DNA from 3 places in the Paenibacillus sp. IHB B 3415 genome. Region 1 is predicted to be linked to each of the others. Evidence: riboswitches for the same ligand, from Rfam matches in the RefSeq annotation. Region 1 holds a riboswitch; each other region holds the start of a gene.
The links. Region 1 has a riboswitch for cyclic di-AMP ahead of QW71_RS27150 (hypothetical protein). Riboswitches for the same ligand answer to the same signal wherever they lie in the genome.

Region 1 (10,052 bases):
CGAAGCCCTCCGGAACCTTGCGCGTAATGTCCCTGCCGATATCCCGCCGGATCTGCTCCAGAGACAAGCCCTGAATGCCGTGGACCAGCCAGTCCCGGTCAGCTTCATGCACATAGATTCGTTCGAATTGCCCATGGCTGCCGATATGGTCGGTATGCACATGAGTGGTAAGCACATCAACCGGGAGATTCGTCAGCTGGCCGGTTATACTGCGGATATTGCCGATGCCTAGCCCCGTATCAATCAGCGCCGCCCGGTCTTCCCCGATCAGCAGGAAGGAATGAACCTGCTCCCAATGCCCGTATTCGCTGATGGCGAAGGTGGTCTCATCTATAGACTCTACGGTAAACCACGGATCATTCAATCTATGCAGATCCAACTATACGCACCTCCAATTCCCCTATCGGATTTGAATTCCACACCATGCCTTGCCCGATATTTCCAGGTAGTCCGTTAATCATGCTGAGTTCTTACTGACCCGGCTGGAAGCAGGTGCATGTGCCGCAGCGGGCCCATATTATTCCATAATAGCACAGTGAACCGTGAAGGCGTGTTTCCGGACTTTATAATAATGCGCCCAATTACGTTGGTTGAAAACCCTTGACACTGGAAAATACAGGTCATATACTGTGTATATAGATATATACAGTAAGCGCAGAGAGAAGCACACTGAACCGTGTGAATCTGCTGCCGCCTGCCGATGATGACATCACAAAGCGAGGTTAACGGTTATGACAACATTAAAGAATGCATGGTTCATCGTGCGCAGCGATTTCCGCGGTGACAGGCTGAAGCTGCTGTGGGCGCTGCTGTTCGCCGTCGTATTCATGGGGTATATGGCCGCACTGGCCGGAATGGTATTGAATGATGCGATGGACCGGGGCGAGGGGAAGCTGCTGAGCGATGTTTTGCTGGTCACCATTATTTCTATGCTGGGAATTACCTTCTCCCGGAGAAACATGAAATATTTGGCGGATGATACCTATACCCGAATGCTGGCGTATATGCGGTCCCTGCCGGTACCTGCTGAGGTCATTCTCTGCAAAAGAAAACTGAATACGCTGTTTGCCTTTATCCTGAACAGCACACTGTACTTTGGTTTAATCTATACAATCGGCGCCAATATACGCAGCGAGCTGCCGGTCTCCGCGTATCTCGCATTTGCCCTTACCTGGATTGGATGCGGTCTGGTCATTGCCGGAATATACATTTTTATCGAGTTCTCGGTCAGCGGCAAAGCATATTTCCTGATTATGATCATCGTCATATTCCTGGCCATAGGTATTGCAGGACTGGTCTATCTGGCCGGAGGGAATCTGCTGCTTGCAAGTGTGGCTGTCTCGAAGGAGTGGGGGCTGTTGTCTCCGCTGATGTGGGGTTCGCTGCTGCTCGGCATTGTATCGGTACAGCTGTTCTCCCGGTGGACGATTCACCGGCTGAAGAGCCGTGATCTCGTATGAAACGGGGTAAAGTTTTAGTCCGGCATGCCGGAGCGTGGAAGGCAGGTGCGTATGATGTGGATACCCATACAAATTAATGAGAACAGCGCAGAGCCGCTGTACCATCAGATCGAAACCCAGCTGAAATCGCTGATTATCTCTGGCACGATCACGGAGGGCACTCTGCTTCCTTCCATCCGTGAGTTTGCGGGTGACCTGAAGTGCAGTGTGATCACCGTCCGGCGGGTCTATCAGGATCTGGAGAATGAAGGGCTGCTGCGCACAAGACAGGGAACGGGCACCTTCGTCTCCCATGTAGGAGACGGAACCATGGCAGGCTATAAGCAGGATGCCATCCGCAAAGCGCTGGAGAGTGCAGTGGATGTGGGGCTGTCCGTACATTGCAGTGAAGATGAGCTGACACAGCTGTTCAAGGAAATTGTGCAGGACAAATACGGGAAACAGAAATGAAGGACGGGGATCTCATGGTACAGCAAGCCATAGAACTACGGAATGTGTGCAAGAAGCGGAGGGGCAAGACGGTAGGGCCGCTTAATGTTAATCTGCCGCAGGGTTACATTACTGCGCTGGTGGGCCAGAACGGCTCCGGCAAAAGCACGCTGCTGCACATGCTGCTGCAACTGACTTTTCCAGAGGAAGGCGAGATCCGCTGGTTTGAGGAAGCCTACCGTGACGGGCTGCCGCTGCAGCTCCGCCAGACTATCGCTTATGTACCGGAGATCTCGCAGAATGAAGAGAATCTCTGGACAGCCGGCGAGGCTGCCGATTTCCGCCGCCGCTGGTATCCTTCCTGGGACCAAGGTTATTACGAGGAGCTGATCCTGAAGCTGGAGTTGCCGGAGAATGCCAGGCTGGGCAAGATGTCCAAGGGCGAACGCCGCAAATTCGAGATTGCCGCGGCCCTGGCTGCGAAGCCCCGGCTGCTGCTGCTGGATGAGCCGTCTTCCGGCCTTGACCCTTTTGCCTGGAAGATTATGATTGAGACTCTGCAGCGGTACATGGATGAGCATGAGGCCACCATCGTGATCTCGACCCACATTGTGGAAGAGGTGCGGCGGCTAGCGGATTACATTGTCCTGATGCATCAGGGGCAGCTGCTGGGAATGGCCGAGAAGGACAGCTTGTTCGGCTCCTGGAGTGAAATATGGGTTCAGGCAGAGGGCGGACAGGCGCTGGAGGAACTGGCAGCAGAGCTGCCGCAGGCGCTGGAGCTTAAGCTGGAAACGCCGGGAGTGGCTTCATTTTTGACCCAGCAAATCTATCAATATGAGAAACGCATTCATGATTTGGGCGTAAAGGTTATCAAGAGCCGCAGCCTGGAGCTTGATGAAATCCTAAGCTTATGGAGCCGGGGACATCGTCCGGTTCTGATTGACCAGAAGAGAGGGGAATAAGGAATGGAAGCTTTGCATTTGGAACAGGTAGTGAAGCAGTACGGCGATAAGACAGCAGTCAACGGAATCAGTCTGAAGGTAGAACAAGGCGAAATTTACGGTCTGCTGGGTGCAAACGGCGCCGGCAAAACGACGACTATGCGCATGGTGCTAGGTCTGATCTATCCAGATGAAGGCCGGATTCTTTATAACGGCAAGCCGTATAGCACGGAGCTTCAGCATCTGATGGGTTATCTTCCAGAGGAGCGGGGGCTATACCCGAAGGTCAAAGTAAGCGATCAGATTATCTATCTGGCCCGGCTTCGCGGCATGCCGGCAAGTGAGGCGGATAAGAGCCTGCGTTACTGGCTGGACCGGTTCGACGTTCCGGAATACTACAATAAGAAGATTGAAGAATTGTCCAAGGGCAATCAGCAGAAGATGGGCTTCGTCGCTGCCGTCGTCCATAAGCCGAAGATTCTGATTCTGGATGAAGCCTTCAGCGGCCTCGATCCGGTGAATGTGGAGCTGCTGAAGGATACAGTCAGAGAGATGCGGGATCAGGGCACGAGTATTCTTTTCTCAACCCACCGGATGGAGCATGTGGAGGAGTTATGCCGCAATATTACGATTCTCGACCGCTCAAACACCGTAGTTCAGGGAGACATCCGTGAGATCAAGAAGGGTTATCCGCGGGAAGCAGTCGTACTGCGTACAGCCGGGGAAGTGAACGGGCTTGCGGAGATTGCCGGAGTCACTGCAGTGGAGCGCCAGGAACGCGGATATCTGCTGTCCATCAGCGAGATTGGCGCAGCACAGCGCATTCTGCAGCTGGCCATGGCTCAAGGCGAGGTAGAGCATTTCGAGATTAAGGAACCGACGCTAAACCAAATCTTTATCAGGGCGGTGGGTGAATCTAATGAATAAGATGGGGAGCATTATCAACTTCACATTCAAGAACAAGGTAAGAACGAAATCCTTCATGATTACAACATTAATTCTGGTGCTCCTGCTGAGTATCGGGATGAATATTCCTTATCTGATCAAGGTGTTTAAGGGAGAAGACGGTGCCAAGGAAGCTACGCAAATCGGAGTGGTTGCAGAGCAGGGCTTCCGGCCTGCCGAACTGCTTCTGGCGTATACACCACCGGCTGAAACAGATGCTCAAGTCGAATTCACAGCTTATACCTCCGCAGATGATGCTGCGCTGAAGCAAGGGCTGGAAGACGAGAAGATTGAGGGTTATCTCTCCTTTGCTTCAGAGGGCAGTGAAGGGGTACCGCCGGTTACGTATCACAGCAAAGACGGGGATATCAGCGACAAAGTGCAGAGTTATCTTCAAACTGCTTTGCAGCAGGTGAATACCGGACTTATTGTCGGCGATAAGCTGACGGAGAGCCAGGTAGCTGCGATATTTGCTCCGGTCTCGATTGGCACAGAACAGCTGAACGCCGATGCAGCAGCATCTGCATCAGAAGAAGGAGATGCCAAGCCGGTCATTAACTATGTCGTTGTCTATGTCCTGCTGATGCTGTTCTTCATGTCCGTGATGATGACAGGCAACATGATCGCCGCTGAGATTACCTCGGAGAAAAGCTCGCGTATCATGGAGATTCTGATCACCAGCGCATCACCATTAACACAGATGTTCGGCAAGGTCATCGGGATCTTCCTCGTCGGCCTGCTGCAGATCGCCATTATATCCGCCAGTATCGCTGTCAACCTGATGCTTCCGCACAATTCCGGCATCCTATCTGATTTCAACCTAGATCTGGGACAGCTGAATGCCAGCATTCTGGTGTATGGATTTATCCTGTATATCCTGGGTTACTTCCTGTACGCTCTGATGTATGCAGCTGTCGGTTCGATTGTCAGCCGGACAGAGGATCTGGGGCAGGCAGTTATGCCTGTGATGATGGTGGGCTTCGTCAGCTTCTACCTGCCGCTGTTCAGCATCTCGAACCCGGATACCCTGCTGGTTAAGGTAGCGAGCTTCGTTCCATTCACCTCTTCACTCAGCTTGCTGCTGCGGATCGGCGTGGGGCATGTGGCCTTCTGGGAGATCATAGTCTCGCTGGCAATCCTGCTGGCAACGACCTTCGTCTTCGGCTGGCTCGCCGCCAAGATCTACCGCACCGGCGTCCTGATGTACGGCAAGCGTCCTAGTATTAAGGAGATTAGAAAAGCGATGAAGGCTTATAAGATCTAAGGAGTGGAAGTTATGGATAAAAAGCATCAGCAAAACACCGGATTACTGTTTGCAGCTTCTTTTCTTTCACTAACAGCGGGCCGAATGCTAGATTCTAACGGAAGCAACCTGATAGATTTCACGCAAGGGATGCTCACGGGTATAGGCATTGTGGGTATGGTGGTGACCATCATAGCCTTTGGCAGATATCAGAAGCGCAGCCAGTAAATATAGATCAAAGCCCATTCGCCGGTGGAGGCGGGTGGGCTTTTTCTACTTATGCAGACAGTCTTGGTGAGCGCTATCCTACCTTTTTACATTTTACAATTAAGAAGTTTATGGAAGGTTTGTTTTTCATACTCTTACCGGGCTCATCTATTTCTGATATCTCGACCAGGCCATAGTTGGCAAAGTCTTGTTGAATGGAGTCAGCATCATAAAAAAACATGTTCACTCGGTCCATGATCTCGAAATAGTCTGTATCCAGTTGGACGCCCTTACCGTACATTGGAGCTTTTTTGGATACCGTTGTAAAGACCATATATCCACCCGGCTTCAGCTGATTATAACAAGCCTGAATGAACTTCTCCCGCTCACGCTGATCCAATAAGTGAATCAGGGCATAGCAGAATATACCGTCATAGAGCTTATTGTCAAAAGGCATATCCGTTACCGAGCCGTGGTAAACATTCATATCCAGCCCGCGCTGCCTAGCCAGATTAATCGCTGTTTGTGAAATCTCAATACCTGTAACATCTATCCCATTATCCATAAAAACCTTAGCATTTCTGCCATATCCAATACCGGGAATCAGGATGTCTTTAACATTCTTTTCGTGGAAAAAATCCTTGGTTAGGATGGCCGAGTCAGAAGGTTCAAATCCCCACATCGTTTGTTTTTCTATGAAGCTTGCTTCCCAAAACTCCGTCATAGCCCGATCTCCTTTAATCACACTAAATAGTTATTACAGACACATTATATCTACGATAAAACTGATTTGCAATGTTATTGTTAATCCTCGTATTTAAACAGATAGACTTTTGTGAAGCGGACGGATATTATGTTAGATGGATTTAGAACGATTAAGCAGCAGAAGCTAAGTGATGATCCGGAGCTGAACAGTGTGGTAGTTAGCTACCTGGATGATTTCAATGATATCTATAAATGGAGTGAGTATGCATCGGATGATTTCATCGCGAAAGTGTACATGTGGTGTTCCGGAGATACCTCAGAAAGTAAGACGATAGATGAAATGAAGGCTCTGTATGCTGAAATCAGCAAGGAGACGGCAAATATAACAGATTACGAAATTAATGAAATGAATAAAATAAACGCTGATGAATACGAAGTGGTAGTGTACAGGTCCTGGGATAACGGGAGTGATGATACCGCTGTCTATTCAATGATTAAAATGGATGGGGTATGGAAGGTGGATGACCGGTATTGATGAAACGGGCTTATGAATAATGCTGTTCTATAGAGTGAGTACAAACCACCCCAAACTGGTTAAAACCCCGCAGATAGTGTACCTTAGTAATATTAGTAATTAGGAGTGGTGATTTTTTGTGAAAAAAAGTAGACAAACCCCCGTGCTGGTCGTGGTCTCCATCCTGCTGATCATTATCAGCAGCCTGATCCCGTCGGACAAATCAACCTGGCTGGGGGCACTGCAGACCATCTTGCTGGGCGTCGGGCTGCTCGGATGCTGCATGGCTTTTTGGCGGTTCGCCAAGGGCGGCAAAGGTAAGCGCTGATTTCTGGCACTGGAACGGATAGCATAGCATAGCAAATGGAGAGCCGTGGCGGATGCTGCGGCTTTTATTAATATGAACGACGTCAGCGGATTTACTCTATGCAGCGCTTGCTACGCGGACTGAGAGGACCTTATTTTGTGAAAAAGCCTGCTTTTTTGCTCGTTGCGGACTCAGGAGCGCTTATATTGTTCGATGGAGCTCAAAATGAGGCGAAACTGGTTAGTTAAGGTCCTCTGAGTCCGCATGGATCGCTGAATGGCCTGACCGGACGAAATAACGGATCTACAGTCCGCATGGATCGCAGCAGCATGGTTGATTCTATTGGTGCAGGCCCCAGCAGCTTGCCCTATCCCGCCGATGGGCGCGGGACAGCTGGCCGCACAGCAGCCATCTGTTCGCGAATCCCTCTGAGCTGCGCTTTCAGCTCAGGAACGCTTCGCTGCAGGATGAGGCTGATCTCGGGCAGCGGCAGCTGGATGCCGTACCATAAGGCGCTGGCGATCTGATCCTCCCAGGTGAGCAGGGCAGAAGAGCAGCGGCCGCGGTCTTGAGCAACCAGCGAGCATTGCCGGATGCATTCCCTGTAGGCGGCAAGGGAGTAAGCATCTGCTTGGATGCTGCCCTTGAGCCACGGCTCAGAGAGTGCCGCGAATGTGGCAATTGCGGCTTGATCGGCGCGGGCGCCTTTCTCCAGCAGGAGACAGCTTAGCGCATAGATGGTTCCGCTATATTGCTCAATATAGCTGGTGAATCCGGCAGCGGGAACTGCATTGGACGATAATGGGTCTGGCATGTGGACACGTTCCTTCCTGAATGTGGGCGATTTGTAGTTTGATTATGTAGTTGATTGGTTTGCCGAAATGCTGATCCGCCGGAATAAGTGCGCAAAAAACCGCAGACAGAGGAGGACCTCTGCTGCGGTTTTGTTACAGGCGTAAGAAGCCTGGGGCAAAATCGTGGCGGATCAAGATCTCTCTCTTTACGCTTACGGGGTTAGCTGTCGGATTCGGACGGTGAGAGTCGCCCTACCTTTTGAGACTGCGCAATTGAAGTCTCCTTCGGATTCACCCCAAGTAGGCCTGCGGCCTGATGGTTCCCCCGTTTTCCGCTTGGCGGAAATTCAGCGTGCATTCATAGTTTCGTTGGTAACTTTCAACACGAATCATACCCTTTCAGGATTGTCTTTGTAAAAATGGAAAAGAGTGCTTCTGCGCCGGATTTGCAATAAATTGCTGCTTCGCAAGGAATATTGGAGACTAAAACCATATATGTGGCCGATTATCATCCGTTTATCTCGCTCAATCGCCGTTTTTTATTTTTGGGAGGCAGCGGTGAGGGAACTTCGGAAATATTAATGCGTTAGACGGAAATGCCGCCGATAATGAATTTTTGAAAAATATCGTATTAGTGAGATATCGGGCGATAATGAGAGTTTGAAGATAAAGTAAGCGTTACCCGTCAGGAAAATGGATTCTTGATTGTGTTATTAGAGTAATTATGGCGGTTTACAAATTGCACCTGAATTAGAGCCTGATTTTACGAAAAGTGTATCCTTTCTAGCCCCGCAAACGATACATCCCGGAGGGCAAATTCCCCGTTTCCCGAACGCTTGACTTGGACCGGCGGCCACCGCATTGCCGTCGCAGACGTGAACTTTGAGCGCCGCGCCTATGAGAAATGGACAGCCTACGGCCAGTCGAAGACCGCCAATGTGCTGTTCGCCCTTGAACTGGACAAACGCGGGCAAGCACATGGTGTCCGGGCCTTCTCAGTGCATCCCGGCAGCATCCTGACCGATCTGGCCGGCATCTGCCTTATGACGAGCTGCGCGGCATGTGAGGCTATGACAGGGGTTACATTCCCGGCCTGACAGATCTGAACAACAAAAATGGTGCCGGCCCTGTAAGAGGGCGGCACCATTTTGCATAGGGGAATAATCATTAATGAACAGCTGCCTCAATAAGCTCCTGAAGCTCAGGAAGATTGAAGCCCTTGACAGCCCGGTCTCCGGATACGGTGACTGGAACACCCATGAAGCCCAGCTTCTCGACTTCTTCCTGGTAAACGGTACTGGTCATCACATCTCTGACTTCGAAGGGAATGCCCTTGCTCTCAAGCAGCTGCTTCACCTGATTGCAGTCGCTGCAGCCGGATGTGGAATAGATGATTACGTTCTGGCTCATTGCTCCACAGCTTCCTTGATGGCGCCACGGGTGATTTTCCAGTGGGAAGTGTTCCAGCGGACCTCACCATCCTCCAGCAGGAAAATCTGCGGCGATTCATGCTTAATCCCGAAATCCTCGGCAATCTGATTGGAGACCGGACGGTCTTCGATAACATGTACAATGGCGGCAGGCGTGTCGGAATTCTGTGTATAGGCCTGGAACTCCTCATTTGCTTTGGCGCTGATCGGGCAGGTGGTGCTGTGCTTGAAGAGCAATTTTTTGCCGGGTTGCCCTACGTATTGTTGCAGTTCATCCAGTGTATGGATTTGTTGAATAGACATCAGAGGATCACCTTCCTGGAATAGAATTTAGAAAGCATCTTGTCAACAATTGTGTTGTTAACAACTATTATTCTTGATTGTAACATAGTTCAAAATTAAAGCAAAAGAATGTTCAGCAGGCTTATCCCCTCCCTTGCAGGATGTTGATAAAGGCTAATTGCCATGCTAATGTGAGAGTGATGCAGCAACGCTCTGCGCATAAATAAGCAGGTATGAGGGGGGGGCAATTCATGAAAAGGGTCGCTTTTGTAACCGGTGCCGACCGCGGGCTCGGGTTTTATCTGGTACGCTTTCTTCTGGAGAATAAATACACAGTGTTTGCCGGCCGGTATTTACCGGAAGCGGAGGCACTGGAGGTTCTGAAAGCGCAATACCAGGACACGCTGATGCTGGTCCCTCTTGATATCGGCAGCGCAGAGAGCGTGAAAGAGGCAGCGCGGAGTATTGCGGGCAGTACGGGACACATCGATATTATTATCAACAATGCCGGTATTATCCACCAGGCGGACAATGCTACAATGCTCGTGGATATGGATGATGAGGCCATGGCGCAGCTCTATAATGTGAATACGCTCGGCGCACTCCGGGTGAGCAACGCGTTGATGGGACTGCTCCTGCAGGGTAAGCAGCGGCTAATTATTAACATCTCCTCAGAGGCAGGCAGTATCAGCCGGAACAAAAGAATTAATATGTACGGCTACTGCATGTCGAAGGCGGCACTGAATATGCAGTCTTCGCTGATGCACAATCATCTGCTTAAGCTGGGCGGAC
Region 2 (10,052 bases), on a different contig from region 1:
TATGCTCTACTTCCTGTACCGAAAGCACGAAAGTATCGTCTTCATAGATCAGTTAGACTTCATTTCCAAGGCTGCCCGTCAGCGGAGTACGGAACAATGGGTGGCTTACATGGAATTTGCGGTGGAGAGCAAGCGCAGGCTCCGCTCCAATACCAATACCCAGTTGTGTTTGGAGCAGTTCTTAATCCGGTTAGAAAGTTAACAGGCCGGGTTATTTATGATAGATCCTCCGGATAAACGCTTCAGCACCTGGAAGTACAGGTTTAACGGATGAGGAAGGACAAGCATGAATCATCTGGGAAGCAGGCTTGCTTAAGGATTCCTTTTACCGGCAAACAAGGGGGTTAATTTTTGTACAGCGTAGTAGGTGTCCGCTTCAAAAAAGCGGGTAAAATATATTATTTTGATCCACTTGATTTCCCGATTGAACGCGATCAATGCGTAATTGTTGAGACAGCAAGAGGGGTCGAATACGGTAAGGTTGTCGTTGGCAAAAAAGAGGTGCAGGAAGCAGATGTTGTACTGCCGCTCAAGAAGGTTATGCGTATTGCCGGTGAAACCGACGCACGTGTGGTCGAAGAGAACAAAGGTGCTGCAAAGGACGCTTTTACCACCTGTTTAAATAAAATCCGCGATCATGGCCTCAAAATGAAGCTCGTGGATGTGGAATTTACGTTTGACCGTAATAAGATCATCTTTTATTTCACTGCCGAGGGCCGCGTGGATTTCCGCGAACTGGTTAAGGACCTGGCAAGTATTTTCCGAACCCGCATCGAGCTCCGGCAAATTGGTGTGCGTGATGAAGCCAAGATGCTTGGCGGACTTGGACCTTGCGGACGGGTGCTCTGCTGCTCCTCCTGGCTGGGTGATTTCGAGCCGGTGTCCATCAAGATGGCCAAGGACCAGAATCTCTCGCTGAACCCGACCAAGATCTCGGGATTATGCGGACGGCTGATGTGTTGTCTGAAGTTTGAGCATGATAATTATGAGAGCACGAAGGAAGAAATGCCGGCGGTAGGCAAAATCGTCGTAACCTCACTGGGTGATGGCAAAGTAGTAGGTATTAATGCCGGAAGCCGCACGGTTCATGTGCAGTTGTTTGAAGTGGGCAAAGTTAAAGAACTTCCAATGGATGATGTTGTCGTCAAGTAAACCATTATAAGGTTACTTTCGGGGTGGAAACTTGGAGAAGAAAAATATATTTGCACACATGCAGGAGATGGAAGCGCAGATGGATGAAATGCGCGCCACTCTAGGAGATTGGAAACAGACGGTTAAAGAGCTGATGGAAGCAAATCAGAAGCTTAGTCTGGAGAATGAGCAGCTACGTATCATATTGAAAAGGGAAGCCCCTCTGGATAAGGCCGCGCTTTCTGCTGAGGCGGAGGCTATACTGGCTGCCGAAGGCAAAGAAGAGGTTGTCGGAGAAGGTTACGATAATCTGGCCAGACTGTACCATGAAGGTTTCCACATCTGCAATGTCTATTTCGGGCATTTGCGGACGGAAGGCGATTGTCTGTTCTGCCTTTCTTTTCTTAATAAATGAGGATATCCAGCCGTAGGAGATTTTCGCCTACGGTTTTTTTTGAATTTGGAGGAATGTACAATGACCCATTCGTTTAACGATACCCCGGTGCCTTTGCATAGTGCAGAGCGGATCGATGACTTGCTAACCCATGATCTGCGGATTATCCAGAGTGACGAAGTATTCAGCTTCTCTATGGATGCTGTGCTGCTGGCCCGATTCGCCAGTATACCGCCGCGCGGAAGAGTACTTGATCTATGCACCGGCAACGGAGTTATCCCTATGCTGCTGACCACGCGTACCAAAGCTTCTATTGAAGGGATAGAAATTCAGCCCCGTCTTGCCGACATGGCCCGGCGCAGTGTAGCTTTGAACAGGCTGGAGGAGCAGGTGCTGATCCATGAAGGTGATTTGCGGGAGCTGCATAATACCGCAGGGTATGGTGTATATGATGCAATAACGGTTAATCCCCCCTATATGCCGCTTAACGGGAGCGACCTGAAGCTGAATTCACATCAGGCCATGGCCCGTCATGAAATTGGCTGTACGCTGGAGGAGGTCATTCAGGCTTGTGTCCGGCTGGTCCGCACTGGAGGCAAAGTCAGTATGGTACATAAGCCGCAGCGTCTGGTGGATATCATCAGTCTAATGCGTAAGCACCGGCTGGAACCGAAGCTGATCCGCTTTGTACATCCCCGTGCGCATCTGGAGGCGAATATGGTACTGATTGAAGCGGCGCGCGACGGGAAGCCGGAGGTGCGTTTACAACCGCCTTTAATCGTATATAATGAGGACAATCAATACTGTCCTGAAATAATGGATATTTATTATGGGAACAAAGAGGATAACAGCCAATGACGATAACCTGCCAAAGCAGCTTTCAAAATAACAATGACGGAGCAAAGCCCGAAGGATGCGGCTGTTTGTATCTGGTAGCTACTCCTATCGGCAATCTGGAAGATATGACTTACCGCGCGGTGCGCACGCTGAAGGAATGCGATATTATTGCCGCAGAGGATACGAGACAGACGCGTAAATTACTGAGCCATTTTGAAATTACACCCTCCATGTTGTTCAGCTACCATGAGCATAATAAGGCGGCAAGCGGACCTGAATTGATACGCTATATAATAGAAGGTAAAAATTTAGCCCTTGTCAGCGATGCCGGCCTGCCGGCGATTTCAGACCCTGGAGCGGACCTGGTAGCACTGGCTGTAAGTCATCAAATTCCGGTAATTCCGATTCCCGGAGCTAACGCGGCGCTGTCAGCTTTGATTGCTTCGGGATTGCCTACCGCCAGCTTCACATTTATCGGTTTTCTGCCCAGAGAGCGTAAGGATATCCGGGCCGTTCTGGCACCTCTCCGCTCTGCACAGGGCACACTGCTCTTCTATGAGTCACCGCATCGTGTCGCTAAGACGCTGGTCCATTTGCAGGAAGCCTTCGGCAACCGCCGGGTTACACTGGCCCGTGAGCTGACCAAACGGTATGAGGAGTTTCTGCGCGGTACGATTGAAGAATGCTGTGCCTGGCTGGTGGAGCATCCTCCGCTTGGTGAGTACGTAATTGTGCTTGAGGGAGAGAGCAAAGAAGAGGCAGAGCTCGCCGAGTCTTCCTGGTGGCGGGAGCTGAGTATCGAAGCTCATGTAGCCCACTATGAAACCTCGGGCTTGCCGCGTAAGGACGCGATGAAAAAAGCGGCCTCTGACCGTGGCTTGGCCAAGCGTGATATTTATAATGCGCTGCTGGAGCGGGAATAAGGGGATAGAGTAACTGATCACGTTTATTGCAGTTAAGCTTCTGTTAGATAAACTCCGAAATAGCTCAGATGATTAGAATGCTTGATGAAATAATTGTATTCTGTACACTTATTTGGATATAATTATTCCTTATATTAGATATAGATGTAGTTTGTACATTTATATTTATGTAAAATGGATAATTTAGAGGATATGTATGGATATAATTGCATGAAATACAACTAAAATAATCAGACCTACGCTTTGGTATTATATAACTGTATAGAATGCAGTTATCCAGTTTTTCCAAGACCAATTATCCAATATTACACCTATGCTATCGCCCGAACGAAAGTCATTTGGCCGCGCTGACATAGCGATTCCCGCAGGGAGAGCGTGCTGTAGCACGAAGGTAACATGAAGGCAAATAACCAGTACGCACCAAAGTTGCTAATCGGCTCCGCCTTAAAGCGATTCCCGCAGGGAGAGCGGTTCCACACTCTAACGTCACTCAAGAGCGTAACCGCACGGCCGCCGCAAGAGCGAAGCGTGTGGCGGAACACTGCGCATGGCAAGGCCCTGAGGACGCACCTTCAGGGAGTCCGAAAAGGGCCGGTCCACCGCCTAACTTGGCTTCTTTCCGGCGCCATCTGCACAGTTAGCCAAGCTTCCGGGTGTCCAGAGGGCCGGGGCCCTTGGGGCCCTCCCTATAGGGAGGGTTTGGGAGGGGAAGAAGAATTTAATGTTCATGATTTAATGGTTATAATTTTATGGTTATAATTTTATGGTTATGAAATTAATGGCTAATGTTTAAATAGGATAAAGGGGTATCCGGGGAAAGTCCCCGAAAAAAGTGCAAAAAAATACCTCCCGCGCTAACGGGAGGCCAAGGAGATATAAAAAGGTTAGAATTAACAATTTGATTAGTTCCTATTATAACCTATTTGTTTTAGTTTGTCACAGGGGTAGGGATAGCAGAAATACATTCATGACAAACAATTTTACCTTTGAAATAGGTTACATTCTCAGCATTCCCGCAGAAAATGCAGGCAGGCTCATATTTCTTAAGCATGATCCGCTCACCGTCCACGTAAATTTCGAGCGCATCTTTTTCTCCAATACCCAGTGTGCGGCGCAATTCAATTGGAATAACGACCCGTCCAAGCTCATCTACCTTACGTACAATTCCTGTTGATTTCATCATTACAATCGTTGCTCCTCTCAATTATCAAAAGCGTCAATATTCGACATTGTTCACTGTTTTATGATATTTATCATACCAACCATTCCCAAAACAGTCAACCTTTTTTGAGGCGAATTTTAAGGAAACTTTGAAGGAAACATTCATACCGCCATTGGTTAGGCATATATCCCAAAAAGAACCTCGAAAATATTTGTCGATTTGTAAATTGCTAATTTGTCATAATTCGACAAAGTACGACAATATTTATTATTATAACTGTAATTCCACCCTATTTCTATGGATATTATTCAAAGGAGTTGATCTCATGAAGCAACCGCTGACAGAAGAGAAGGTATTTAAGGATCCGGTTCATAACTACATTCACGTCCAGGACACCATTATCTGGCGTCTGATTAACACCAAGGAGTTCCAGCGTCTGCGGCGCATCCGCCAGCTTGGCACCTCTTATCTGACTTTCCATGGCGCAGAACACAGCCGGTTTTCCCATTCGCTTGGTGTTTATGAAATTACCCGGCGGATTATATCGCAGTTTGAACGGAGCGGATATAAGGATTGGATGCCTGAGGAGAGTCTGCTTACCCTGTGTGCGGCGCTGCTGCATGATCTGGGACATGGCCCGTTTTCCCATTCTATAGAAGAAGCTTTTGAAATGGATCATGAGGACTGGACCTGCCGGATCATTCTGGAGGATACGGAAATCACCGCTATTCTGCGTGATGTAGCTGAGGATTTCCCTAATAAAGTAGCCTCTGTGATCTCCAAAACGTATGAGCATGAAATTGTTGTCAATTTGGTGTCGGGGCCGCTGGATGCGGACCGGATGGATTATCTTTTGCGTGATGCCTACTATACAGGAGTGAATTACGGAACCATTGACATTGACCGGATTCTGCGGATGCTGCGCCCCTATGACGGCCGGGTAGTTGTTAAAGAATCCGGCATGCATGCGATTGAGGATTACCTGATGTCACGTTATCAGATGTACTGGCAGGTCTATTTCCATCCGGTAACACGCAGCTCGGAAATTATTCTGCGCCAGATTCTCCGCAGAGCCAAGGAGCTGGTGCAGGGGGATTATGGTTTCCGGTTCATGATTGAGCCGCTCAGTGATTTGTTCCGCGGGGATGTAACGGTGGAGCAGTACCTGCTGCTGGACGAGGCTTTGATGCAGACAGCCTTCATGCAGTGGACGCTGGAGAAAGATGAAATTTTAAGCGACTTGTGCAGCCGATTTATTCATCGTAAACTGTATAAATATGTGGAGATGGAGCATCTGGATACAGAGACAATTGACGAAATCCGCCGCAGCTTTGCCGGTGCCGGACTGCGTGCTGATTATGATCTGGAAATCGATTTTCCGACAGATCTTCCTTATGATGTATTCCGTCCGGGGGATGCTTTTGACAGCAAACAGATTCTGCTTCTGGACCGCCATGATAAGCTGCGGGAGATCTCAGAGGTATCGGATATTGTACGCTCAATCAGCGGGATTCACCGAGGCAGATATCATCTCTATTTCCCGCAGGACAGGCTGCAGAAAGCCCTTCCACAGCTGCCGCCCTCCATCGCAGATATTTTTGCAAAATAACCTAAAATACTTGTAATTCATCATAGAAATCAAGGCGGAAAGGATGAAATATAATGCAGTTATTCGACACACATACCCATTTGGATGCTCCGCAATTCGACGAGGACCGCGAGGAGGTAATCGCCCGGGCGCTGGAGTCCGGAGTCAGTAAAATGATCAATATCGGCTTCAACCGGGAGACGATTCCGACAACGATGGAGCTTGCAGAGAAATATGATTATATTTATGCAGCGGTGGGCTGGCATCCCCAGGATGCATTCAGTATGAAGGAGGGCGACCTCGAATGGATCGCCTCGCTTTGCAGCCATCCCAAGGTAGTGGCCATCGGCGAGATCGGACTTGACTATTATTGGGACACTTCTCCTAAGGATGTACAGCATGAGGTATTCCGCAAGCAAATCGGCCTGGCACGTGAACTGAAGATGCCCATCTGTATCCATAACCGCGATGCCCACGAGGATGTAATCCGGATTCTGCGGGAGGAAAAAGCGGGTGAGGTTGGAGGGGTGATGCATTCGTTCTCCGGCAGCTGGGAAAGCGCTAAAATGTGTCTGGATCTCGGCTTCCATTTGTCCTTCGGGGGACCGATTACGTTTAAGAATGCCAGGGTGCCCAAAGAGGTGCTCGCCCAGACTCCGCTGGACCGGCTGCTGATCGAAACGGACTCCCCATATTTGACTCCGCACCCCTTCCGCGGCAAGCGAAATGAGACCGCACACGTAAGACTGGTAGCGGAGGCAGCGGCGGCAATAAAAGGGATTGATTTACAGGAATTGGCTGAAATTACGTATGCGAACGCACTGGAACGATTTGGAATTGTCTGAAAACGGGAGAAAAAGCGGTGAAAAATGAAGTATAGCCGATATATTAAACTTTTATAGTCTAAAAACGGCTGAATATTACAATATTTTAATCATTTTTTTACGTAAACGTGGTTGAATCGTCCTTTACAACATGCATCAAAACAGGATATCATCTTTTCAGTGCAGTGAGCTGTTGTTACTGTGACAGTCACTATTTCATGGATCGTCTCGCTGAGTCTCCGTATGGAGAACGGGGGAACCAATAAATGCCCTGCCGCATGCCCGTACATAGAGTACAACACAGAATTGCCGCAGACTTTATTTGATTTCTTCACGTGGTCTTTGGGGTGAATTTGAGGGCAACCGCCGTGAGCGGGTGACCTGAGATAGGGCGTCTCTCTTATGCCCGAACCCGACAGCTAACCCCGTAAGCGCAAGTAAGAGAGGAAACCTCGTGCATAAACATTCCCGCGTATTCGACACCGGAGAAGCCACGAAAGAGTCCTCTGTGAACTCTTTTTTGGGCTTTTTTTGTTTTGAATAATGCGGATGTTCCCGGCATACTGTTATATAACAGATATCCGGAGTAGCTATGCCGAGCAGGCGATCCATGAGCAGGAAACGCTGGAGCAATGCGGGCGTATCCTGTTGCAATCTCAAACCTAGTTTCGTCAGAAATGATGCAGTCACCTTGATATAACTTGGACGACGGGGCTATGTAAGGAGGATGGAGAGAGTGGGCGTATTCCAACCAGAGGTATCCCATGATTCGCAATCATCCAGCAGGTCTTTCGCATTACGGTTGAAGCAAGTGAATCCTCGCGTACTTTCACTTGCAGGTGTGATATCGATTGTTATCGCACTGTTAATTCTGCTGTACGTACACGGTCAGAGCAATAAAGAAATTATTTTAGTTATAGACGGACAGGTGCAGACACTGGAGACGCGGGAAGCGCTGCTCAGTGATGTGCTGGCAAAGGAACAAATTTCGCTGCAGCCGTATGATGAGCTATCTATTGGCCTTAGTGATGAAATACAAGACGGCGACCGTGTCGTAATCACCCGTGCGCAGAAGCTTATGCTTACTGCAGACGGTGCAACCAAGACCATATACACCACCGAGGATTCGCTCGGAGATGCCATTACCAAGCTGGGTTACAGCCTGGAGGGCAATGATAAGATTTTCCCTTCGCTTGATACCGCAGTCACACCCGACATGGAAGTCAAGATTGTCCGTATTACCAAGCAGACCGTACAGCGGACAGTAAACTTGCCTTTTAAGGTCATCAAAACCGCAGACCCCTCTCTGTATAAGGGAGACGTAAGAGTTGCACAGGCAGGCAAGCCGGGCGCGATCATCCAGCATATCGAGAAGATATATCAGGATGGGGAGCTAGTCTCCATGAATATGGTCGGCAAGGAAGTTCAGACGGTAACCAAAGATAAGGTTATTGCTGTCGGTACCAAAGCGGTTCCGAAGCCTGTTGTAGCTGCTGCAACTACATCCAAAGCCACAACAACCTCCAAATCATCCAAAGTCAGCGCGAAGAGCAACAACGTCACGAGCAAGGCAGGCGTAGATTTTGAATACAAAAAAATGATCAAAAACGTATCCATGACGGCTTATTCCTCGGAAGAACCGGGAATTGGAACACGTACCGCCTCCGGCACACGCGTAACGGAAGGCCGCACTATTGCAGTGGATCCGAATGTAATACCAATTGGCTGGTGGGTGTACATTGAGGGATTAGGGTTTCGCCGAGCAGAGGATACCGGCGGTGCCATTAAAGGCAACAAGGTGGATGTTTACTACGATTCACTGAGCCATGCCCGTAATTTCGGCCGGAAGTCGCGGACCATCTATGTGATTGGACCTGTGAAGCCGGAGCTTAACTAAGCGGCAAGTCTTTTGCAAATTAGCGGTTTATAAGATATAGTGGGGGTAGCACTTACGGAATTTAGAGAGCTGCCGCTCATCACTTATACATTCTTTAGCCAAAAAGAAGGGGAGCGAATCCTCTTCTTTTTGCGTTTTAGAGTAAGGGAGTAAATTATTTATGATTAAAGAATTAATTGTCGTCGAAGGTAAAAGCGATACCGTGGCCGTCAAGCGGGCCGTAGAAGCGGATACGATTGAAACAGGCGGTTCCGCAGTGGACCGCAAGGTCATTGCGAAGATTACATTAGCCATGGAACGCAGAGGGGTTATCATCCTCACGGATCCCGATCATGCCGGAGAGCGGATTCGTAAAATTGTCTCCTCCAAGGTGCCCGGATGCAAGCATGCATTCATTCCGGAGAAGGACGCAACCCGCAAAGGGGATATAGGTGTGGAGAATGCTTCGCCTGAGGCCATCCGCCATGCGCTGGAGCATGTTCACACTTCTTTTGAAGGGGCACCGGCTGTAATTGGGCTGGATGATCTTATGGCCGCAGGCATGATGGTACACGCACAGGCAGCAGAGCGAAGAATGCAGCTTGGCAATCTGCTCGGTATCGGTTATTGCAACGGCAAGCAGCTGTACAAGCGTCTGGCGATGTTCGGTATTACACGCGAAGAGTTCGCGCGCGCGCTCGCCCAAATTGATCAGGGAGGCATTACTTCATGAGCGACACTCTGAATATCTCATCCCCAACTAGAACCAAAGCAATAATACAGCGGTACGGGTTTTCGTTCAAAAAAAGCCTGGGCCAGAACTTCTTGATCGACCAGAATATTCTGGACAAAATTGTCGATGCTGCAGGTCTGGATACTGCCGCAGGCGCACTGGAGATTGGCCCGGGTATCGGAGCCCTGACAGAAAGGCTGGCGATGACAGCAGGAGCAGTCACAGCGGTGGAGATTGACCGCAGACTGATTCCGATCCTCAGGGATGTCCTGTCACCCTATCCCCATGTAAAGATCCGCAATGATGATGTACTGAAGGTCAATATGCAGGAGCTGTTTGCCGAGGATTTCGCCGGTGTGGACCGGATCAGTGTAGTGGCCAACCTCCCGTATTATGTGACGACCCCTATTCTCATGAAGCTGCTGGAAGAGAAGCTGCCGCTTGATAACATTGTCGTTATGATCCAGAAGGAAGTTGCCGAACGTATGGCTGCTTCTCCTGGGGGCAAAGAGTACGGAAGCCTTAGTATTGCCGTCCAGTATTACAGCGAGCCTGAACTGGTCTGCATGGTACCCCGGACGGTG
Region 3 (10,052 bases), on a different contig from region 1:
GTCTGGGTAGGTTACGACAAGGGCCGGGACATTGCCACCGCTGATGGAAGACGTGCAGCGCCTATCTTTGCGCAATTTACGGAAAAAGCACTGGAGAATGTACCGCCGAAGATTTTCCCGATTCCCGATGGCGTGGTCAGCGTATATATCAATCCGCAGTCCGGCAAGCTGGCTACAGCAGCCTGTCCGGAGAAGGAGCTTACGACCTTCATCAGCGGCACTGAGCCTACTGAGTACTGCGACCAGCATGCCGCCGGCGACTCCGATGTTCCCCCGGATGGGAGCACCCCTGAGATTGCCGAGCCTGTCAAGGAGGACCATTCGCTATGGAATGACATCAAACGCTGGTGGATGAACTGATCCGGCATTGCTGCTGCCGGAGACTTGCGTTACGATGGGATGAGCCCGGCAAGGCGCTCTCTTAAGCGTTAGTCCGCCGCAGGAAGGTGTCAACCATTCATGAAGCTGAATTCTTCAGGCGGACCGGACCATTCCGCCCCGCAGCGGCTGCTGCCGCCTGAACTCTATGCGCTTACGGCAGTAGACGCAGCTCCGCGCCTCCTGGGCCAGCATCTCGTCCGGCGCACCGAAGACGGTGATATCCGCTGCCGTATTGTGGAGACTGAAGGCTACGGCGGCGCTGAAGACAAAGGGAGTCATGCCTACGGAGGGCGGCGGACAACCCGTACAGAAGTAATGTTCAGCGCCGGAGGCGCTACGTATGTATACCTGATCTACGGGATGCACTATTGCTTCAATGTGGTTACCGCTGCTGAAGACGAACCGCATGCGGTCCTGATCCGTGCAGTGGAGCCGCTTACCGCCAGAGACGCGGAGCTTATGGCTGCATACCGGGGAATTGCTGTCCGGAAGCCTTCTGATCTGTCCGGCGGCCCGGGCAAGCTGTGCCGGGCACTGAGGATAGACAAAAGCCTCAACATGGCCAGGCTTGATCTCCGCGGGGGGCCAATATGGCTGGAGCAAGGTGAAGCCCCGGAATCTCTGGATATTGTCCAGGCTCCGCGCATCAATATTCCCTATGCAGAAGAATACGCGCTGAAGCCTTGGCGTTTCTATCTCCGGGGCAATCCCTATGTCTCAGTCAGCAACACGGATGCGCAGCCGGTTATCCTCAACTGAAGATAGTTTCATTCCGCTGTTTCGGCTGTGCTAATTTGGGTAAAAAATAGAGAACCCTAATAAACCTCTCCCTTGGGATTACCCGAAGGGAGAGGTTTTATATTTTTTTGGCCCCGGACCCTCTCCTACGCCGTAAAACGGGCCATTTCCCGTATAAGCGACAAGAAACAACATAATTTGTATGCGCTTTCCCCGTTCTCTAAACTTACAATTACTGCTATAATCAGAGATATCCACAAAAAATATAAAGATGTAAATGAGGGACATGGGATGAAAGATACAGGCATGATCCGGAGTTTAGACAGTCTTGGTAGAATTGTGGTTCCCGTAGAAATCCGCATGACACGAAATATTGACATTGGGGATCCCATCGAGTTTTTTATTCTGAATGAGGAAATTATCGTCCTCAGAAAGTACACCTCCACAGAATGCACATTTTGCAGAAGCCTTGATCATGTAACCTATTATAAGGATCAATTCATTTGCAATACCTGCCTCAAAGAGCTGAGCGACCCCGGGCGCGGATCTGAAGAGATCACAATCTCTCCAGGCCCTGCAGAGGAGAACGCCGAACCTGTCCGCAGTGGACGGAGAACGAAGACGGAGGAAATGAGCCAGCGGCTGGAGAAAGCGATGGAGGACCACCCCTATGCCAACCAGAAGGAGCTTGCCGAGGTGCTCGGAATCAGCCAGGCCAGAGTAAGCCAGTTGAAGCGCAAGCTAAATACTGCCGGCAGAGTGACTCCGTAGCAGTGCATATCCCATCATCTTATACATAAGGCTTGGCCCTCTGCAAACAGAGAGCCAAGCCTTATTTTTTGATATGCATGTCCGTTCAGCTTACTACTCCGACAATGCCGCTTTCAGCTCGTCAGGCGAAGCGGCCCACCACTCTTCATTATGGGCGATCAGCAGTGATTTCAGCGCTTCCCGCTCCGTAGACCCAAGTCCCTCCACAATAATCTTCCGTTTCAGGGCAGCATCCAGCTTATTGACATGATCGGCAAGAATCTTCCAGCCCCGGCGGGCTTCGGAATCGATCCACATCTCACAGGCGGTAATTCCGCCGTAGAACTGGCCCTCCGGTGTACGGTCCACAGCGACCCAGACCACCCAGACCTGTCTTCCTTCCGGAACATCCTCACGGTTCACGGAGAATTTAATCCCCTTCTCCACTTTGCTCTTGGCATGCATGGCACCGATATCGATAACGGCGATACCTTGATCAATAATAACAGGCGATACATTACCCAGATCAATGGAGCCTGCGCCGAAGCCTTTATGCTTACTCTTGGCATTCACAATATTCAAGGCAATCTGCTTTTTGCCCTCTGGTTGTACGTTATCCACAAGTGCACACCCTTTCCATTCACTAATTATTTAATTTTAGCTAATAATGCGCCGATTGCAAACATATACATCCCGTAGATGCTTGTCACGGGAGGAATCACAGTATGAAGCCACATTCATTAAGGTATACCCTCATCTTCGCAGCTCTGGCTGTTCTCACCTTGCTTGGAGGCGGAATATGGTTTCTTTCAGGGCACAGCCCTGCCGTATGGACTGCCTCTGCCCCAAAAGAGGCCAAGGCCCCCGCCGTCCTGCCGCAGCAGCAAATTGTGCAGTCCACTCTTCCGGAGATCACTCCGCCTCCAGTGTCGGAGGTTTTAAGCCAGCGTGTGGTGGAATATCACATGGATGTTCAACTGCTGGCCGATACGGGAACCTTAACAGCTTCCGAAACGATGACCTGGACCCATCCGGGCAAAAAACCGGTCCAAGAGCTCTATTTTCACCTTTACCCCAATGCATTCGCTTCCGGCAATACAACCTTTATGAAGGAATCCGGAGGAACGCTCCGGGGCGACTCCATGCCTGCGGGCGGATACGGCAGCCTGACGCTGACGGATCTGCGGACCTCCGAGGGTATTTCGCTAATGCAGCGCACCCAGTATGTGCAGCCTGACGACGGCAATGTGAATGACAAGACCCTGCTTAAGGTCCACCTGCCCCAGCCGGTAAACGGTGGTGAGAGCGTAACACTCAAACTCCAGTTTGAGGTCAAGCTGCCGAAAATATTCGCCCGTATGGGAACCGCCGGCAACTTCGTCATGGCCGGCCAGTGGTTTCCCAAGCTCAGCGTCTACGAGCCTGCAGGCACAAGGGGAGCACAGGAAGAAGGCTGGAACCTGCATCAGTACCATGGCACATCCGAGTTCTACAGTGACTTCGGTATTTACAATGTAACCATCTCCGTCCCGTCCGATTACAAGGTTGCCGCCACCGGATTTCCGGTGAAGAACGCGCGGCTGGTGCAGGACCGCAAAATCTATCAGTTCTACGCAGATGATGTTCATGACTTTGCCTGGGCGGCATCGCCGGATTTTGTGGTTGCGGAGAAGGCCTTCTCCGCGCCGCAGGTGCCCGGAGTAAAGATCAAGCTCTATCTGGACCCGCTGCATAAGGATCTTCAGGAGCGCTATTTCCAGGCCGCAGAGGCTGCCCTGACCGCCTTCAGCAAATGGTACGGCCCTTATCCTTACTCCACCTTATCCATTGTTGTCCCGCCTGAGTCTGGCAATGGGGCCGGGGGGATGGAATATCCGACGCTGATCACTGCCTTCGGTGCTGCCGAGGCATCACCCGGCACTTCGCTTGAGCGGACCGTGATCCATGAGATCGGTCACCAGTATTTCTATGGTATGGTTGCCAGCAATGAATTCGAGGAGGCGTGGCTGGACGAGAGCTTCACCTCATATGCCGAAGACCGGCTGATGGAGCAGGAATATGGCGTTGCCTCAAGCCTCCCGCTGCAGTCCAGTCTGGTCTCCTCTTCGCAGCCGCTCAATCTGGAGACCTGGAAATACACCGGAGATGACGCCTACACGCGCAATGTCTATATCCGGGGCAAGCTGGTGCTCCGTGACATCGAACGGTTAGCAGGAGCCAAGAACATGGATGCCATTCTCGCTGCCTATGCCCGTAAATACCGCTTCAAGCATCCCTCGACCGCTGACTTCCAGAAGATTGTGGAGAATGTGACCAAGCAATCCTGGCAGACTTATTTTGACCAGTATGTCTACAGCGGCGGTGCCCCTGATTTTGCAGTAGACGACATCAGGCTCACGGCCAAACGGGGCGGCGGCAACGGAGCGGGCATTCAATATGATGCGGTAGTTGAGGTAAGCAACAAGGGCAGCCATTATGGGGATGTCCCTGTAAAATTCATTTTCTCGGACGGGTACTCGGTACAGCAATACTGGAACGGCGAAGGGAAGACAACATCGTTTGAATTATCGTATAAAGCACCTCTGGTCTCCGCCGAGATTGATCCGGGGCATTCCATACTGCTGGAGAGCAAGCATCTCAATAATTTCAGAATGGCGGAGCTTGAGCACAATACTCTTTCCCGCTGGACGCTCAGTGCGACGACACTGCTTGAAACCCTGCTCGGAACTCTTGTCTGGTGAGGTGAAGGATTGTGAAAATTTGGATAACCCGCGGTTGGCACAGCATGAAAGAGCAATTTTATATTCTGATTCTGCTATTTATCTACCGGCTGTTCTGGGGCTACTTCATGTATAAATTCATTAAAAGCGCCGTCGTTCCGGTACTGCTGCGGTATCCGGATGCGGATGCCGGCGGCAGTAGCATAGGCAGGCTGCTCTATTACATTGAGGGGCAGGCTGCGCTGCACACGGACCCGGACGTCCGGCAATGGCTATGGCTGCTCCTGGCACTGACTGTGTTGCGGCTGCTCCTCTCCCCCTTTATCCGGGCGGGCCTGCTGCACGAGCTTCACCAGGAGCGCGCCGGGGAGCGCGGACTGTTCTTTTTTCCCGGGATGAAGCGTTACGGGCTGCCTGTCCTGCTGTTCAGTCTCGTTGAATGGGCGCTGGCCCTACTGCCGCTCTATTGGCTGCTGCCGAAGATGTACCGTCTGCTTCTGAACGGCATTCTCGATTATCCGCAGCTGCTGACGCTCGTGCCTTATGTGCTGGGCTGGCTCATCTATCTCTTCCTTATCCGCAAGCTGCTGCTGTATATGCAGTTCGGTTATACCGCCGGCACGGGCATGTTCACTTCGCTGCTGATCTGTCTGAAGGTCCTTCTGCACTCCATCGGGATATCCGTCATTATGGGCGCAGGAAGTCTGGTGACGCTGATCCTCTGCGGCGCTGCGGCGCTCTTCTGCCCCGGCCTCCCGGCCCTGCTCCTGCGCCAGGCAGCCCCCCTGCCATCCACTCTATTCAAAATGTGGGGCATAGCCGCGCAGTATCATCTCTGGTCCAGTAAATCATTTCCACAATAATTGGCCGCCAAAACGGCATACTAAAAGAGTCATCGCCCCTCTGGTGAGGTGCATGACTCTTTTTTGTTTACAGCTGCGATAAGTGCATTTGCAAAACTTTAAATCCTTTGGTACAATGATGCCTGTACTACTAGTAACAAATTTGTAATCTTTCAAATGGAATTAAGCAGCTATGTAACCGAGCCTTTAACCTTATGTCGATATGTCACTATTCTGGTGCACAAAACGCCGAATTCCCAGCACCGGGGAGTGGGGGAACCATATTTTGGGTGAATTGATCTCGCTTTAGAGGGGTCATAGGGGAACCTTCTACCGAATCCTTAAGCTAACCTCGCAGGCCTTGGAAGGAGTACATCTTTTGAGAAGTCAGAACTTTAAGAAGAAATGCACCGCAGCAGCGCTGGGTCTTGTGATGGTATTTACACTTGGAGCGGGCAGCGCTTTCGCAGATTCCAAAATGGATACTGTGATCTCAAAAACCATTGGAACGTCATATAAAACCGGGGGCACCAGCACCAGCGGCTTTGATTGTTCCGGATTCACCAAATACGTATTCAAGAGTATCGGCCTTACCTTGCCGCGCACCTCTAAGGCACAGTTCAGCGTTGGAACAGCCGTATCCAAGAGTAATTTGCGTTCCGGTGATTTGGTATTCTTCAATACCCTGGGCAACGGAGTTTCCCATGTCGGTATTTATGTCGGCAATGGAAAATTCGCACAATCCTCCACTTCGCGTGGTGTAACCATCAGTTCGCTGAGTCAGGCATACTGGGCCAACCGCTACGTTGGCGCTAAAAGAGTGATGAGCACAACAGCCTATCAAGCTGTCGCTTACGATTGAACCCTTGAACATTTCCTCGAATATTTGTACCTCTAACATCTAAATGTAACTTATACGAGCCCGGTTTTGATTATTGCCGTAATCATTTCCGGGTTTTTCCTTTTCCTTATTCTACCTTTTACACTCATCTGCAGGCCCTGAAACACCTTTTTATCCCAAATCCAAAGAAAAATTCATCAATAGCTCACCCGCTGCGTAAATATGAGTCTTTCTATGCAGCTATAACTCTAAAAAACGCAAAAAAAATGCATTAATATGTTATAAGTGATTGCCAAGCGCCTTAGTCTTTGCTACAATTATCGCAGTGAGCTTTTAGTAACATTTTTGTAATTATTGAATCGCTTTTAACAAAGGTTTTGTCATGTATTGAATAACAGCTAATCCTAATCAACAGTCGTGCCGAGTTCCCTAAAGATTTAGGGAAACGGGGGAACCAACTTTGGGTGAATTGACCTCCTATTCTAAGAGGGGTCATAGGGGACCTTCAACCGAACCCTTAAGCTAACCTCGTAGGCATTTGGAAGGGGTATTTACTTTTGAAGAAGAAGCTAGCAGCCGCAGTACTAAGCTTTTCCATCATCTTCACCATTGGAGCAGGAAGCGCTTTCGCGGATTCCAAAATGGATAAAGTTATCGACAAAGCCATCGGGACCAAATACGTATCCGGCGGTGTATCCACGAACGGTTTTGATTGCTCCGGATTTACAATGTATGTTTTTGATAAGATCGGCATTAACCTGCCTCACCAATCCGGCTCCCAATATGAGATGGGTACTGCTGTATCCCGCGATGAGATGAGACCGGGCGATCTTGTATTCTTCAATACAAGCGGCAAAGGCATTTCCCATGTCGGTATTTATGTTGGTGACGGTGAGTTCGCACATGCTTCTTCCTCGCGTGGTGTAACCATCAGTTCCCTGAGTGACAGCTACTACGTCAACCGCTACGTTGGCGCCAAACGGATTATGAGTACAGATGCTTACAAGACTGTGGCTGCGGATTCCGAAGACAATGACGATGTGCAATAATTTGTCCTAATATAAGCGCTTTTCCAGGATTTTTGCCGAAATCTTGGAGGAGGGCTTATTTTTTTGTCTATAAAATTACTTACCCCGCTCTATATTTGTAAAACATCAATTTCGCTCTTTCATAAAATATTTATTGGCGTTTGTCAAGTTCCGGTCTTTCTGCAAGGTTTTTGCGTCGAATCCGGCTCGTTTTGTATATAATATTTATAGAATGAAGTAATGTTCCCTTGAAAGGAGGCCTCCGCTTATGATAAGTTCCCCGGTAACTTTTTATGTTGTTCCTATGGAGTCGCAGCATGCTGCTGAGATCTGTGAGTGGAACTATAGGCCCCCGTATAATATTTACGGCTGGATGCCCTGGGAGCAGATGCAGGCGCTCGGTGTTGAATTCGGTGATCCGCAGCTGCGCAGCGAGCAATACGTTTCCGTCGTGAACGGACAGGGAATCCTGTGCGGCTTCGCCCAGCTGTTCCCTATGGAGGGTGTAGTCCGGCTCGGAATCGGCATGCGGCCCGATCTGTGCGGTCATGGCATGGGACATCTCTTCATGAAGGCCATCGTTCAGGCGGCTCTGCAGCGTTATCCGGAACGGGAGATCGATTTGGAGGTACTGACGTGGAATCAGCGGGCCATCCGTGCTTACCAGAAATGCGGATTTACCATAACGGATACTTATGAACGCAGAACTCCAACTGGCGATAAACCATTTTATTGTATGGTCTATGAGAAATAGCATTCCACTTCTGTATGTTTGCAAATTTTCCAGGAGTTTCGTTCATTTTTTTGACACAAATACTATGATAACGCTTCACCATCCAGTATAATGAAGGAAGCAGCTTACATGGAGGGACGGATGCAGATGCAGAAATGGATCATGAGCGGTTTGTTTTTTGCCGCCTGTGCCTTTGCCGTGGTCTTAATGTTTACCCTGCCCGGCAAAGCCGAGGTGGCTGAAGAGAACAAACCTACAATGCCTGAGGTTGTGCTGGACGCAACCAGCGCGGAGGCCCTGGTGAAAGCCAACTGCATCACCTGCCACGGGGATCAGCTTCAGGGCGGTGTAGGGCCGAACCTGCAGCAGGAGGGCGCACAGCATGACGCGGCGCAGATTTACAGCATTGTGACCAAAGGCCGCGGGCAGATGCCTTCCTTCAAAGACAAACTAGCCCCTGAGGAAATTGCGAATGTCGCGTTATGGCTGGCCGAGAAGAAATAATAACATGCCCAAAGGTAAAATGCCCGCTGCAAAGGATACCTTGGTATCCCTGCACGGGCATTTTTATGGATCAGGCGGTACTGTCATTTCCATAAGGATCTTGTCCTCTAACGGTTTTTCTCAAAAGCCTCGTTAATTTCATTGGCCTGGCGTATATCCAGCTTCTCCACATCTACAGGCAGACGCAGGATAACGGTCTTGTAATCAATGGTGATGTGCGGGTGATGGTCGAACGCTTCCGAGATCGCAGCAACCTCATCCACAAAAGCAATCCCCTTCATATATTCATTGAACATATATTTGCGCACCATAATATCCTGTTCCAGTTTCCAGCCTTCCAGCTTGCCGATCTGCTCCCGCAGTTCTTCCTCTGTAAATGGCAATTTGTTTCCTCCCTTGCTTAATTAGCTATATCACAGCAGTCCTGTCTTTCAAATAAAACATCCCTCAGCTTCTTAAAGTCCAAGGGATGTGCCGGGCCAAAGATTTTTTTCGATTTAATGTATTCTTAAATCCCGGCAAATAGTACTTCTCATCCCAATTTTAACATGGGCTGATGCCTGGGGACAAACTCCGCTCCGCAGCTGCCTCCGGGCTACACCAGAACGACCGACGCCAAATCCTCGTCGCCGAGCAGAATATTGATGCGGTGGGTTTCTTTATCGTACATTACAACACCGCTTCCGACCTTAATCACCGGCTCATTGCCCAGTGCGTAGAACAGATCCTCCGCAAGCGCCTCCCAGACCTCCAGCTTCGACTCCTCCGGCAGGTTCTCCCACTCCTCTGGCTCCATTTCGAAAAAAATATACCCGTCGGAAATCCGTCCGACTGCGCCTGTCAGTTCAACCAGAATTTCACTGTAATCTCTGCCATGCTTTACTCCCACATCAATCACTCCGTTTTCTTCGCTGATGAATAATAACTTACCTTATCCATTATAGCCGAAAAAATCACTTCACAAAAAAGGGAATGCTGTCGATAAATAAGAATATACGTGATTTGGTTACGTGCAGAGTGTCCTCCCGCGGTTCAAGGATGATAAACGCGGTATAGTCGGATCACTTCTTAATTCTCATGGACGAGGTGCATAAATGGAAATTTCAACAATACTAGGACTGGTTTTTGGTCTGATCGCAGTAGTCTGGGGGATGGTACTCAAGCATGCTCCACTTGAAAGCTTGAACAACCCCGCAGCCTACGTAATTATCTTTCTTGGTACGGCCGCCTCAATCTTCATGGCCTTTCCCATGTCGGAAGTCAAGAATTTCCCTAAGCTGCTGAAGATCCTATTTGTGAAGAAAAAGATGGTCGGCAAGCCCGAACTGATTACAATGTTTATGGAATGGGCATCCATCACCCGCCGTGAAGGACTGCTTGCACTGGAATCCAATGTCGATGAAATTGAAGATAATTTCCTCAGAAACGGTATGCGGATGATTATCGACGGTAATGACCAGGAATTTGTCCGCGATGTATTAATGGAAGATATTCATGCTACAGAAGATAGACATA

Region 2: linked by a shared signal. The riboswitch ahead of QW71_RS25440 (3D domain-containing protein) and the one ahead of QW71_RS27150 (hypothetical protein) in region 1 are both predicted to bind cyclic di-AMP.
Region 3: linked by a shared signal. The riboswitch ahead of QW71_RS22125 (C40 family peptidase) and the one ahead of QW71_RS27150 (hypothetical protein) in region 1 are both predicted to bind cyclic di-AMP.

What each region holds. Positions count from the first base shown of each region.
Region 1 is NZ_JUEI01000071.1:24,415-34,466, reverse strand. Features, by position in the region: gene QW71_RS27200 (MBL fold metallo-hydrolase) at 1-379, opposite strand, end outside; gene QW71_RS27195 (hypothetical protein) at 732-1,460, shown strand; gene QW71_RS27190 (GntR family transcriptional regulator) at 1,515-1,910, shown strand; gene QW71_RS27185 (ATP-binding cassette domain-containing protein) at 1,925-2,854, shown strand; gene QW71_RS27180 (ABC transporter ATP-binding protein) at 2,858-3,760, shown strand; gene QW71_RS27175 (ABC transporter permease) at 3,753-5,042, shown strand; gene QW71_RS27170 (hypothetical protein) at 5,055-5,249, shown strand; gene QW71_RS27165 (bifunctional 2-polyprenyl-6-hydroxyphenol methylase/3-demethylubiquinol 3-O-methyltransferase UbiG) at 5,323-5,952, opposite strand; gene QW71_RS27160 (DUF4878 domain-containing protein) at 6,082-6,468, shown strand; gene QW71_RS27155 (hypothetical protein) at 6,587-6,775, shown strand; gene QW71_RS27150 (hypothetical protein) at 7,122-7,568, opposite strand; cyclic di-AMP (ydaO/yuaA leader) riboswitch at 7,742-7,911, opposite strand; gene QW71_RS40085 (hypothetical protein) at 8,424-8,645, shown strand; gene QW71_RS27140 (glutaredoxin family protein) at 8,716-8,958, opposite strand; gene ytxJ (bacillithiol system redox-active protein YtxJ) at 8,955-9,281, opposite strand; gene QW71_RS27130 (SDR family NAD(P)-dependent oxidoreductase) at 9,512-10,052, shown strand, end outside.
Region 2 is NZ_JUEI01000063.1:6,050-16,101, forward strand. Features, by position in the region: gene holB (DNA polymerase III subunit delta') at 1-202, shown strand, start outside; gene QW71_RS25400 (stage 0 sporulation family protein) at 352-1,152, shown strand; gene yabA (DNA replication initiation control protein YabA) at 1,184-1,546, shown strand; gene QW71_RS25410 (tRNA1(Val) (adenine(37)-N6)-methyltransferase) at 1,607-2,383, shown strand; gene rsmI (16S rRNA (cytidine(1402)-2'-O)-methyltransferase) at 2,380-3,285, shown strand; gene QW71_RS25425 (AbrB/MazE/SpoVT family DNA-binding domain-containing protein) at 4,214-4,468, opposite strand; gene QW71_RS25430 (HD domain-containing protein) at 4,773-6,056, shown strand; gene QW71_RS25435 (TatD family hydrolase) at 6,110-6,880, shown strand; cyclic di-AMP (ydaO/yuaA leader) riboswitch at 7,079-7,308, shown strand; gene QW71_RS25440 (3D domain-containing protein) at 7,596-8,756, shown strand; gene rnmV (ribonuclease M5) at 8,917-9,468, shown strand; gene rsmA (16S rRNA (adenine(1518)-N(6)/adenine(1519)-N(6))-dimethyltransferase RsmA) at 9,465-10,052, shown strand, end outside.
Region 3 is NZ_JUEI01000053.1:14,219-24,270, reverse strand. Features, by position in the region: gene QW71_RS22155 (transglycosylase domain-containing protein) at 1-360, shown strand, start outside; gene QW71_RS22150 (DNA-3-methyladenine glycosylase) at 460-1,140, shown strand; gene QW71_RS22145 (AbrB/MazE/SpoVT family DNA-binding domain-containing protein) at 1,411-1,890, shown strand; gene QW71_RS22140 (YwhD family protein) at 1,984-2,490, opposite strand; gene QW71_RS22135 (M1 family aminopeptidase) at 2,595-4,610, shown strand; gene QW71_RS22130 (hypothetical protein) at 4,655-5,452, shown strand; cyclic di-AMP (ydaO/yuaA leader) riboswitch at 5,669-5,807, shown strand; gene QW71_RS22125 (C40 family peptidase) at 5,865-6,293, shown strand; cyclic di-AMP (ydaO/yuaA leader) riboswitch at 6,681-6,824, shown strand; gene QW71_RS22120 (C40 family peptidase) at 6,830-7,321, shown strand; gene QW71_RS22115 (GNAT family N-acetyltransferase) at 7,569-8,054, shown strand; gene QW71_RS22110 (cytochrome c) at 8,181-8,537, shown strand; gene QW71_RS22105 (4a-hydroxytetrahydrobiopterin dehydratase) at 8,645-8,920, opposite strand; gene QW71_RS22100 (hypothetical protein) at 9,133-9,426, opposite strand; gene motA (flagellar motor stator protein MotA) at 9,632-10,052, shown strand, end outside.